Regions from separate parts of the Paenibacillus vulneris genome, predicted to be linked through region 4. Evidence: riboswitches for the same ligand, from Rfam matches in the RefSeq annotation. Region 4 holds a riboswitch; each other region holds the start of a gene.
What was found. Region 4 has a riboswitch for cyclic di-GMP ahead of ABEA66_RS23640 (hypothetical protein). Riboswitches for the same ligand answer to the same signal wherever they lie in the genome.
Positions count from the first base shown of each region.

Region 1: linked by a shared signal. The riboswitch ahead of ABEA66_RS10545 (methyl-accepting chemotaxis protein) and the one ahead of ABEA66_RS23640 (hypothetical protein) in region 4 are both predicted to bind cyclic di-GMP.
Region 2: linked by a shared signal. The riboswitch ahead of ABEA66_RS27355 (response regulator) and the one ahead of ABEA66_RS23640 (hypothetical protein) in region 4 are both predicted to bind cyclic di-GMP.
Region 3: linked by a shared signal. The riboswitch ahead of ABEA66_RS02535 (methyl-accepting chemotaxis protein) and the one ahead of ABEA66_RS23640 (hypothetical protein) in region 4 are both predicted to bind cyclic di-GMP.

Region 1 is NZ_BAABJG010000010.1:71,904-75,002, reverse strand. Features, by position in the region: gene ABEA66_RS10555 (beta-galactosidase) at 1-164, shown strand, start outside; gene ABEA66_RS10550 (ADP-heptose synthase) at 366-872, shown strand; cyclic di-GMP riboswitch class I at 1,282-1,380, shown strand; gene ABEA66_RS10545 (methyl-accepting chemotaxis protein) at 1,454-3,099, shown strand, end outside.
Region 2 is NZ_BAABJG010000035.1:47,882-50,980, reverse strand. Features, by position in the region: gene ABEA66_RS27375 (sensor histidine kinase) at 1-36, shown strand, start outside; gene ABEA66_RS27370 (sensor histidine kinase) at 17-361, shown strand; gene ABEA66_RS27365 (histidine kinase) at 467-643, shown strand; gene ABEA66_RS27360 (sensor histidine kinase) at 710-1,018, shown strand; gene ABEA66_RS36435 (S-layer homology domain-containing protein) at 1,058-1,360, shown strand; cyclic di-GMP riboswitch class I at 1,529-1,614, shown strand; gene ABEA66_RS27355 (response regulator) at 1,700-2,413, shown strand; gene ABEA66_RS27350 (hypothetical protein) at 2,639-3,099, shown strand, end outside.
Region 3 is NZ_BAABJG010000003.1:245,645-248,743, reverse strand. Features, by position in the region: gene ABEA66_RS02535 (methyl-accepting chemotaxis protein) at 1-1,625, opposite strand, end outside; cyclic di-GMP riboswitch class I at 1,757-1,841, opposite strand; gene ABEA66_RS02530 (BMP family protein) at 2,117-3,099, shown strand, end outside.
Region 4 is NZ_BAABJG010000027.1:160,362-163,460, reverse strand. Features, by position in the region: gene ABEA66_RS23650 (LysR family transcriptional regulator) at 1-696, shown strand, start outside; gene ABEA66_RS23645 (nuclear transport factor 2 family protein) at 856-1,269, shown strand; gene ABEA66_RS23640 (hypothetical protein) at 1,398-1,697, opposite strand; cyclic di-GMP riboswitch class I at 1,798-1,888, opposite strand; gene ABEA66_RS23635 (MDR family MFS transporter) at 1,970-3,099, opposite strand, start outside.

The DNA.
Region 1 (3,099 bases), on a different contig from region 4:
AAGAAGGCCGGCAGTTTACCTTCGTGCTTAATCATAACGACCGTTCAACGGCAATTGATCTGGGCGAAGCGGTATATTGGGAGCTGTTGGAAGGAAAGGAGCATACGGGCCTATCGGAGCTTCCGTCCAAAGGGGTCTGGATCCTGCAGAACGAAGCCCGCTGATGGCTTCCGTCCGTTGCTCGTGTATTGACTTAAGACGGTATACGCAAAGCCCGGCAATGAAGGCCAATGGCCCGGATTGCCGGGCCTATTTGCATGGAAGGGCCTTGTTCGGATGTGTTAAGGCTGCATTAATGCTATAATGGGATATTAGAGCGTTACAATCTAAGAAAAGTCATTACAGATAGAGAGGGGGACGGAGCGATGCCCAAAAGCTTTGTCATAGAGGCTGTGATGCTTGCTGTGTATGGAGAAATGCTCGTTCCGAGCCAACCGGTAGAATACCTCGTTCCTTACACCACGATTCGGGAGCTGTATGAGCTGAAGGACAGCAAGGAACCGATCATGCCGGATCCAAGAGATGAAGCGCATGTAAGAGGGAAAATTGCCGAGCTGATCGGGCTGCTGGAGGAGCCGTTGAACCGGAAAAGAATGGAGCGCGCCGTGAATGTTCCTTGGGCCAAAAGTCCACCGATGCCGATCAATGATGTGGTAACGTTAACAATGGTAAACTCTTACGACAACGAAGAGTTTGGCGAATCGTTCGATCCGATCGAAACGGAGCTGATTTTGACATCCATAAAAGAGCAGGTGCCGATTTTGACGGATCAGCCGGATTTTATTGAAAAGGTAATCGAGGCGGCGATTCAGGTCCAGGTTTATGATTTGGATGATTTTGAGTTTGCGGTCGAGGAGGATGGGACAATATAGTCCTATTCTGGAACAATATTGAAAATAAACTTATTTTTATGACTAAAAGCCGCTGAACAAGCGGTTTTTTTTGTTTCATTAGGAAGGTATATCCAGTTCTTCAGAGCGATAGTCAGCTGATTTTTCAAGGACAGCTTCTTCTTTAGCACGGATTTATAGGAACGGAATCACATACGTTTTTTTGACAAGTTTCCAAACATTTACTGGCATTCTTGTCGAAAGAACAAATGGATTGTCAAAAAATGTATTGACTGTAGTATTGAGTATTATGTACTATGTATACAAAAGTAAAATATTTCATTGCTCCTACGTGCATCCAAAGACCTACATAAGCTCGCAATCGTATTAGTACAACGGCAGCTAGAGGTGATGTTGAGACAAGACTGCGTTCCTGTATTTGACAATTTCATAAGCAAAAAGGTAAACCCATTCGAAAGATGGAGACACAAAGCCACGGGTCTAAGGTTTCGATGCTGAATAAGGAAACTATGATAGCCGGGTTGCCAAAACAGAGGATGTTTGTATATTTTGGCTATTCAATTTTGAATAGCCATTTTTTATTAAAAGTTGGGGAGAGGACTATGAAAACCAAACGAATGTCAGTCATTTTCCAGAGTCAAACCTGGAGAAGCTTCAAACTGCAGCTCATGCTTGCCGTTATTGCCATTATTTTTGTAACGGTAGCCGTCGTCGGCGGCTTTATGTACAAGTCGTCTGCAGATATGCTCAAGCAGGACATTGAATTGAACGTCAGCCAGCAGCTGGAGCTAAACGCGCAGCTCATTACACAATGGCGCGACAGAGTGACGGCGGAGGCGAATGGAATTACCGGCCTGCCGGCTTTTGTGAAAGGCAATTCCTTTGACGAGCGTGTCGGCGTGCTGCAGGGTTACTTATCGAGAAACTCCGATTTCCTGCGCTTCTCGCTTTTTGATACGCAGGGGCAGGGGCAGCAGATTGAGAAGAAGGCTCTCGGCGCCAAGTTCGATATCAGCTCCCGTGATTATTATAAGGAGGCGTTAACGGGGAAAACGCTGATCAGCGAGCCGATGATTTCCAAGGCCGATAACAGCATGATCATGAACGTCGCTGCTCCTCTCCGTGACGCTAATGGTACCGTAACCGGCGTCATTACGGGCGCCATCGGACGCGAGCAAATCGCAGCCATCGTTCAGCGCATTCAGTTCGGCAAAACCGGTTATGCCTACATGGTTAACGATAAAGGCGATATTTTGGCTCATCCGGATGCGAGCAAGGTGCTGACGGAGAACATTCTGGAAACGGCAGCGACCCCCGAGCAGAAAGCCGGCTATGAGCAATTTTTGCAAATGCAGGAGCCGTTTATCGGCTATATCCAAGAGGATGGCTCCAAGCATCTGGTGGGTGCACGTCAAATCCCGGACAGCGTCTGGAAGCTGGTGGTCACGGCGCCTTATTCTGAATTTACCGAGTCTCTGGACAGCATGTGGCTCCGGACGCTGCTGATTGCCTTCGTCATCATGGTTATTGGCATCGCCATCGCCTTGCTGCTGGGACAAACGATGTCTCAAGGCATTGTTAGAGTAGGACAAGCGATGAACCAACTGGCGCAGGGAGATCTGAAGCAGCATTTGCAGGTCCGTTCGCGTAATGAAGTAGGACAGCTGGCTGAGGACTTTAACACCATGACCGAGAACTTGAGGAATTTGATCGGGCAAGTCTCGCTGAATTCCGAGCAGCTTGCAGCCACCTTCGAGGAGCTGTCCGCCAGTGCGGATCAGAACTCCGTCGCTTCCCAGCAGATAGCCCAATCGATACAGAGGGTAGCGGAGGGAGCGGACGTGCAGGCCCATGGAGCCATGCAAAGCGCCAGTGCGATGGAAGAAATGGCTACCGGTGTACAGCGTATCGCTCAAGGCACTTCCGTCATGGCCGAAAGTGCGTTAAAGACCTCGGAGGAGTCGGAAAAAGGGAAGGAACAAGTGGAGAAAATCTCCTACCAGATGGACAATATCCACGACAAGGTTACGGAATGTACTGCGGTTATTAACCGTCTGGACGCGAAATCGCAGGAGATTGGCGACATTATCAAGCTGATAACGGAAATCTCCGCCCAAACGAACCTGTTGGCCCTCAATGCTGCTATTGAAGCTGCGCGTGCCGGGGAACAGGGCCGGGGCTTTGCGGTAGTCGCACAGGAAGTCAGAAAGCTCGCCGAGCAATCGGCTCAATCCGCGAACGAAATTAC
Region 2 (3,099 bases), on a different contig from region 4:
CCCTATGCGATTGCCGATGAAAGCCGGTTCGGCTAGATCGTCGGCAACCTGCTCGGACAACGCGGTCAAGCATACGGTGAACGGGAGCATTGTCGTCACAGCGGCGGAGAATCGCAGCATGATTGAAGTTTCGGTCAAAGATACGGGGGAAGGAATCGAAGCGCAGCACATCCCGCACCTGTTCGAAGCGTTCCAATTGTTTGATGAGCGAGCGGAACGCCGGGGCTTCGGGCTCGGGCTGTCCATCGTCAAACAACTGGTCGAGTTGCTAAAGGGAACCGTAACGGTATCTTCGACGAAAGGCGTCGGCACGACGTTCACATTCACCCTGCCGATCGCAGGCAACGCGGGAAACCGATAGCAGCTTCCCTGTTAAGCGAACGTCCGGTCAAAGCACCGGAGTACGCTTTCGTGACGCCTCATTATCTGAATTAAAAAGGGAAGCATACCAGCGGTCGATCTGGAAGTGGCGTTTCTGCATTCGCAGATCAAGCCGCATTTTTTGTACAACGTCGTTGCATCAAGTTATACGGATGCGGAACGTTCGCGAAAATTGACCGCGGATCTGGTCGATTATTTGCGAGGCAGCTTCCGGTTAAGCCATATGGAGAAGCGGATCGCTTTCGTGAAGAGTTCAACCTGATCCGGACATACGTCGATATTGAAAAAGCGCGCTTCAAGGATCGCTTACAATTCGAGGATGTACCGGGTGAGCATCCCTCCCCTGCTGCTGCAGCCGCTCGTCGAAAACGCGATTCGGCACGAGATCGGCAATCGGATAGAAGGCGGAACGGTCAAATTGACGACTTTTGAAACGGAGGGCGAATATTGGTTTGTGATTGAAGATAGCGGTGTCGGCATCGAGAGCGAACAGCTAAGTCGACTGCCGGCTTCCGGATCGGACAGGCGTCAGGGCGTCGGCCTGCTGAACATCAACAAGCGTTTGAGACACGAATACGGCATGGATCTGCGGATGTACGGTTATGCTAGCAGACGCACTGAGATTGGAGGGAACTGATGCAACCCTTACCTTCACGGATCAGACGAAGATCGGTGACTGGCCAAGCAGGCGGTTGCTCTCGCTGTAAAAGCGGGAATCGTCAGCGGGTACGAGGACGGCAGCTTCCGACCGGATGCTCAGATCACCCGAGCGGAGATGATATCGATGATCGCAAAAACGCTGAAAGTCTCACTTAATTCGCATACAACAACGGGCTTTGCTGATGACGAAAACATTCCGAGGTGGGCAAAAGGCTCGGTGGAAACGATCCGCAAACTAGGTATTATTGACGGCCGAACGGCAGCAAATTCGTTCCGGACATTACGGCCACTCGGGCGGAAGCGGTATCCATGCTGCTAAGGTTACAGGAACGAAGCGGTTACGGGTGTTTCAAAGACGACCGAGATGTAAAGGAGATGCCCCGAGGCATCTTCTTTCGTAGCCTTGCGAGCTTCCGGATTATGCTTAGTGGTGATGAAAAAGACAACAACGGACATGGGGCAGTATAACGAATGACGACAAGTTCCAACAGGAAAAAGGCAAACCAGTTCGAAAGACTGGGACGCAAAGCCACGGGTCTTCCGCATGCTTGCAATGATCGCCGGGTTACCCTCTCTAATGCTGTCAGGAAAAGGCACGGCCTTCCGAGGGTACGTGTCTTTTTTGTTTTTCCAGAACAATCAATGAGGTGATGAAAAGATGGAGGAGCGTGCAAGTTATGCCGTAGAAGTTGATGAAGTCGTGCGTTGGAAAGAAGGCAAGATCCAAGTATTGCTGGTGGACAGCGACCCCATTTGGCAACAACGGATGGCGGGGCTTATCAATGCAGAGCCGGATATGAATATATTTCATATTGCAACAAACAAGGAATCGGCCATTCGAGCGAGTGTGCAATTGGATTTAGACGTGATGATTCTTGATCTGATACTTCATTCATCGCAACAGGATGGACTCCATACAATTTCCGAAGTTCTGAAAATGAAATCAATGCCAATCATTATCTTGACCTCCCTCTACGAGCCTGAAATCATTGTGGAAGCTGTGCTAGCCGGGGCGATCAATTATATTACCAAGATAAACTATGCTGATGTCGTAAATGCCGTAAGGGAAGCGTATCGGGGGCAACCTTCTCTTCATGCCGATGTTGCATCCATTATCCGTAATGAAATTGGGCTGGATAAGCGAAAAGAATTACATCGAATGCTGACGCCCACTGAAAAAGAGATCTTGCAGTTGATCGGTTGGGGCTATAGACAGCCGGTGATCAGAGAGTTATTAGGCGTCACAGCGAACACCATGAAATCGCACGTTCGTAACATCATTCGAAAATTCAACGCTTGCTCCATTCATGAAGCGGCGGAAAAAGCAAAACGAAGAGGCTTGTACGATCGGCATGATCGAATCATGTGTTAGCGATTCGTACTCGATTCGAGTCATTTTGCGTTCATTCGACACTTTATGAATTGATAGCGTGATGAAAAAATCACCCTCCATATTTAAGCGCTTTATAGGTAAAATGGTAGGTGCAGATGGATATTATTAGGAGGAATTTACCGGAGGTGAGAGTCGTAAAAAGCGGAACGAAGGTTGTGAAAATAGTACCTTGTCAACTTATGCCAAACTAGAAAAGAAGGGAAGATGACGATAGAAATGGAGAGTGAACAACGTACAACGAAGTCGATTGACTGCCGAAACTGGCGGAAAACGTTAAGAAAGCATGCACAGCAAGGAGGGATTTGTGATGTCGCGGACCCGGTCTCCATTCCCTACGAGAAAGTTGAATCATGGCTAAAGTCCTATAAGGACTGGAAAGCGAGATTGAAGTATGTTCAATCCGAACTCACTTACATCCCAGAATTGACGCGCACCCTGGATATGGTTGCGGCTCATAGCAGCAGAAAACAGGAAACGGTATTGCGAACGGTCATTCGACGCATACAGATCACTGAACATGAAATCCCATTGTTGCTATCCAGAATCGGTCTGATCGACTACGCTCTCACGGCGCTCACCTCGGAAGAGGGCTTATTTGTTCGGTTGAGATATTTTGATAATCTGGCGTCCTCAGAAGCCATGAGCCGCCTGGCACTTTCCCGCCG
Region 3 (3,099 bases), on a different contig from region 4:
GCCAGCTGCTGCTCTGAGGCGGCCGCTACACTTTCCGTCTTCGAGAAGGCGGCTTCTGTAATGCTGCTCATATCATGGAGAGAAGCGGTAATCTCCTCGGTGCCTGCCGACATTTGCTCCGATGCCGCAGAGACCTCCTGCATCTGATAAGCGACCTGCTGCACCGCATTCATAATGTTGCGGAAAGCTTCTCCCGCCTCCTGCATGATCACGGTTCCATGCTCTACTTCTTTGCTGCCTTTCTCCATGGCGATCACCGCAGAACGGGTTTCACCTTGAATTTGCTGAATAATCTCCGCGATCTGCTCCGCCGATTGCCGCGACTGCTCCGCCAGCTTCCGAACCTCGTCGGCTACGACGACAAAGCCTCTTCCGTGTTCGCCCGCTCGCGCAGCTTCAATGGCGGCATTCAACGCAAGCAGATTGGTTTGCATCGAAATATCAGTAATAACATCGACAATTTGACCGATTTCATCGGAACGTTTCCCCAGTTGATTAACCACCTTGGCTGAATCGCTCACGGATTCCCGGATCATATCCATTTGGGACATGGCTTTCTGGATCGAAATGTTGCCTTCCTCAGCTTCCTTGGAAGCTTCCATGGACATGGCGGATACGTTGCCCGAAAATTCTGCAATCCGATTAATGCCGGTCGCCATCTCTTCCATTGCTCTTACGCTCTCGGTAGTACTCTGCATCTGCTGATCTGCGCCTCCGGCAATGTCCTGAATGGCCGCAACGACATGATGGGTGGTTTGGGCGGATTGCTCCGAGCTCGCTGCTAATTGCTCCGAGCTTGCAGACAAGTTCTGAGATTCATAGACGATCTTCGCAATGATTTCTCTAAGGCTCGCGATCATTCCGTTGAAATCCTTCGAAAGAAGACCGATTTCGTCTTTGGATTGGTATGTAGCGTTAACCGTTAAGTCCCCGTCCTGCGCTTTAGCCATCAATTGCTGGATACTGCGGACCGGTCTGGTGATCATATTAGCAACGCCATACCCGATCAAGGAGCAAAGAACAACGGCAAGCACTGTAACAACAATGATGATGGAAGTTGCCACCTTGGAGCTTTCAATACTTTTATCGTAAAAGATTTTGGCATCCTCTTCATTGTACTTAACAACGTTCTCCAGGCTTTGAATCATCTCCGCACGGATCGGCTTGAACGAATTTACATATTCCTTATGCGCCGCTTCTTTTTGGTTGGCAACGGCCAATTCATCTACTTTTTTCTTGGCATCGTTGTTTTTAGGGATTAAATCGACGAAGTGCTGGTACTGCTCCTGTGCTCTCGGGGACAACGTGATTTGTTCGAGATTTTTTCGTATAGCCTGATTTTTATCGCGGGTTTGAGTAATTTGCTGTTGAATTTGTTTAATAATCGCTTCATCTTTCGCCAGCAGCAATTCAAGCTGCAAGGAATCCATTTGCGAATTACCGAACAGAAGCCCTTCAACAAGACTATTCGGGATCAAGGTTTCTTCGTACATAACGCGGGCATTGTTAGCCATCTTGTCCATGACGAAATAGCCTGTAATGCCGATAATGAGCAGGAACACGATGGAAAGCCCCAGCATTCCGCCTATTTTCGTTTTGATTCGCAAGTTCTGGATAAACTTCATGATCCAAGCATCCCCCATTGAAATATTTGTGTAATGAGACACTAAACGCTTTATCACTTTAAAGAACTCAAACATTTTGACAAGGCAAAAAAAGTCCATCCCCAAAAAAAGGGATGGACTTCCCCCCATTTTTCGGTGGCCCGGCTGCCGTAGATCAAAATCCTTAGGCCCGAAGCTTTGCGTCCCCCTCTTTCGAGAAGTTTGCCTTTTTCGTGATATGGGTATATCGTTTGGCCAAAGTATAATATAGCGTTTTGAAAAATACAAGACCTCTTTACTAAAACTAAATACTTACTTTACGTACCGAAATGTCGAATTTTAGGATAATCGTCATGGTTGTCCTAGGGAAAATAGGCCTGCAAATGACGTTTTTCCGCGAAAATTGTTTCACCTCCTCTATTTCTTTTCGGCATAATTTGACAAAAAATGAAGTCTAGTTTATTCTCTGATTTGTCCGGACAAAACTACTTTTTGGAAACGAGGGGTACATCTTGAAAAAACTTCTTTCGAAATTGGCTTTGTCGAGCTTGGCTATGGCACTTGTATTTACATCCGGTTTAGCTACTGCAGAAGCTAGCAAGGACCCGTCTCACACCAATAATAAAAAGGCTAAAGTCGCCCTATTGATTCCAGGTTCATCCAAGGATGGCGGTTTTATGGAATCTGCTTACCGCGGATTGGTAAAGGCAGAAGAGGATTTCAGAATCAAAGCGACCTACGTGGAAAATATCCCGCATGATACCGCACAAATCGCGGATGCATTGCGTCAATTGGCTAAGAAAAATCCGGATATGATCATTGCTCATGCAGGGCAAAGCTCGGAAGCAGTGAAGCTCGTAGCCAAGGAATATCCAAAAATAAAATTTGTGAATACACAAACGAATTTGACCGGCAACAACCTGTCCAGCTATCAAGTTAAGCAAGAAGAATCCGCATGGCTGGCGGGCGCAGCAGCAGGACTTTTGACTAAAACCAACGTAGTTTCCCATATTTCCGGCGCACGCGTAGGTCCCGGCCTAGCGGGACGCGCGGCCTTTGCCGACGGTGTGAAATACACGAATCCTAACGCAACGCTCCTTACCACGTTTACAGGCAATCAGGAAGATGCTGACCTAGCGAAAAGAGTTGCACAAGCCCAAATTAACGCGGGTTCGGATATGATCTTCACCATGCTGAACATGGCCCGTAACGGCGTTACCGAAGCGGCACGCGAGAACGGCGTATACCAATTCGCTAACGTTCGCGATTATTATGCCGATGCACCTGATGTTTTCATTGGATCTGCGATTTCGGATGCAAGCCTGACTGTATACGGAGCAATTAAAGATTTGACGGAAGGCACATGGAAGCCGAATACGGTGAAAAAAATCGGGCTTGAGAATCCGGATGCCGTTCGTCTTGCCCTGTCACCTATTGTTCCACAAGATGTGAAGGACAAAATTGCAGCTTTCGCCGATAAAATCAAATCTGGTGA
Region 4 (3,099 bases):
TATGTGGATCAAGCGTTCCAGCTCCTGGCTGAAGGAGAGCGCAAGCTGACGGAAATGCATCAGATGCTTGGCGGCGTCGTGCATATCGGAGCTAATGATACCATTTGTAAGCACGTGCTGATGCCTTACCTGGAATCGTTCCACAATAGCTATCCGCAAGTGAAGATGCATGTAACGAACCGTACGACGCAGGAAACCGTCAAGCTCTTAAAGGAAGGGAAGATCGATTTCGGGGTCGTGAATCTGCCCATTCAGGATCATCAGCTAACCATTCGAAGCTGGAAGCCGCTGCATGATATCTTCGTTGCCGGAGCAAGCTATGCCGAGCTGATGAAAAGGCCGGTGACAGCCGCCGAGCTGGCCCTGCAGCCGCTCATTATGCTCGAGCGGGACAGCAGCATTCGTCAATATGTGGAACGTTTTTTCCATGGTCAGCAAGTTAGAATCACTCCGGAATTCGAGCTGGGGAGCATGGATCTGCTGATCCAGTTCGCCAAGGCAGGATTAGGCATTTCCTGCGTCACCAGGCAGTTCGTCAGCGATGAGCTGGCTTCGGGCGAGCTGTTCCCGGTGCTGCTGGAGCCCGAAATTCCTCCCCGTCATATCGGTATCGTGACCTTGAAGGATGTCCCGTTATCGATTGCGGCTACAACGATGCTTGATCTTTGTCTGAAGGACGGACCTGCCGCTCAATAGCCGGATAGAAGCAGCTTCTTATGAACAATTTTAAACTCCGACAAACATCTTTTTCAGTATGGCTATGTTGGTTTTTAATATTTCCGAGCATTGGTTCTATCATTTGTGTAATACTATGGTCGAAGAGGATTCCTTTTGGTTGAGAGGGGATAGTGAAATATGTCAGAGGGCAACATTGGATACGGTCAAGTGAACATTATTTGTGCAGAAGATTGTGGAAATGCAACAAAAAAAGAATTACTTAGAGCGTTTAATGCTGCCTTTGTACGTAACGATATTGGCTTCATCACGGATACCATCATAGAAAATATCCAATGGAATTTTATCGGCAGCAATGTATTACAGGGCAAGGATCAAGTGTTCAGAATGCTTGAAAAACTGATGGATAAAAAACCAACGGAGCTAGTTATTAGCAATATCATAACGCACGGATATTCCGGTTCTTTACATGGCACCCTAAAACTCGATGGCAACATTAGCTACGCTTTCTGCAATATTTATCGTTTCAATAGCAGTTTGAACAAAACAAAAATTAAAGAAATTACTACTTTTATTATTGACATTTCAAAGTAGTAATAGCTAAATCGGCCGCCTTTCTATTAGGCGGTTTCCTATTTGATCGAAAAACAACAGTTTAATTTCAATAGCCATATAAAAAAAAGAATGCACCGCTGCTTGCAGCAATGCATTCCTTTTGGCGGCTAAGCCAGCCTTCTTGCTTCGAGTCTGCAGCTTAAATAATCGTACAGGCTCAAAAACAAATCATTCACGAAATCGCACCGAAACGAGAATTTCACTTCCCCGCGCCAGTAAAAGGTCAGCAGATGGCTGTTTTTACCCATAACCATCTCTACGTCCCAACAGGGATGCTGCAGCTCGAACACTTCCTGGTTAATAAACATCTTGGGTCCTTCATTAGACAAATATACGCCGATCAAATTGCTTCCGAGCTTTGTAAAAAAGCCTTGCTTGGTCATAAACTCCCGTTCTTCACCCGACATGGCGAGACCCTCCTGACTGTAACTTTTGCGTACCCAAACACGACGAAAAGACCCCTCTGAGCCTAGGCAGGAGTCCGCTATCTATGCGTAACACCGTTCCTTCGGCAGCTGGCTGGCAAGAACCTCTGCAAGGATTCGTAGCCCCTGTAGCTTTGCGTCACAAGCTTTCACCTGCTTTGCCTTTTCGAGATCGAAATCTGTCAATTCGCGCAACAAAATACGACATTCCTAGCATATAAGATAGGCCCTAAGGAATACATATTCTTTAATACCTAATTTCGCAAATTTTCCACGGACTTTAGACCTAATTTATAAACTTGTTCTCCCCTGCGGTAGAATAAGGTTCCGAACAAGGTAATCACAGCCATTGTGACAAATAGTCCCGATCCGCCCCAATGCGTAAGAAGGACGCCCCCCACCATCGGACCTATGAAATGTCCCAAATTATTGAACGATTGCGCACCGAAATAAGTGCCCCTCATGCCTTCCGGTGCCAGCCGGTCTACCAGTACGTTTGCCTGCGGATAATTCAGAATTTCTCCCAGCGTGAAGAAGAACATGGATAGCATAAAACTGATCCAGCCCGCCGACAGAGCGAATCCGATATCCCCTACGGCAAACATCACGTTCCCGATTGCAATAGCTGTCATCGGCCCCCACCGTTCGAACAGTCTTGACAACGGAACTTGAAGCAGCACGACGACAACGGCATTCAGGCTCATAAGCAGCGCGAATAATGAGGCGCCGCCGGCAATATTTTGTTCAATATACTGCGATAAGGTCACGGTCATCTGGGAGTATCCGATCGCTCCCATGATAGCGCCGCCGATATAAAAGCGGAACACCCTGTCTTTTCGTACGATATTCCATGCGGATAATATCGTTACACTGCTGCGTTTCTCCCCCTCGATCCGTTTGATGCCGAACCTGCGCAGCAGCACTCCCAGACCTGCCGCATACAGAAGATAAAATAACCCCGTAATCATAAATGGCAGCCAAGCTTCCATCGTACCGAAGAAAGCGCCGAGCAGCGGCCCCACCGATACGCCTACATTAATGGCAATATACCGTAAGGAAAATACCTTGAGCCGTTTCTCCTTGACCGTCACGTCCGCCATTAACGCCTGGGATACCGGTTCGTATAAGGAACGGCAAAGTCCGTTCAGCATATTGAGCAGCATGAATGCAACCGGAGACTTCACCAAGGCAAAACCAAAAAATACGAGCACCCATCCGTACAGTGCCGCCAGCATGATGGTTTTCCGTCCCAGCCTGTCTGACAGCGCTCCGCCGACGAATCCTCCTACCGTGGAGGCTAACGGCCCTAATCCGATAATCATTCCTATGAGAACGGGACTGAGCTGCGTATCCTTGGATAAGTAGATAGCCAAAAACGGCATAC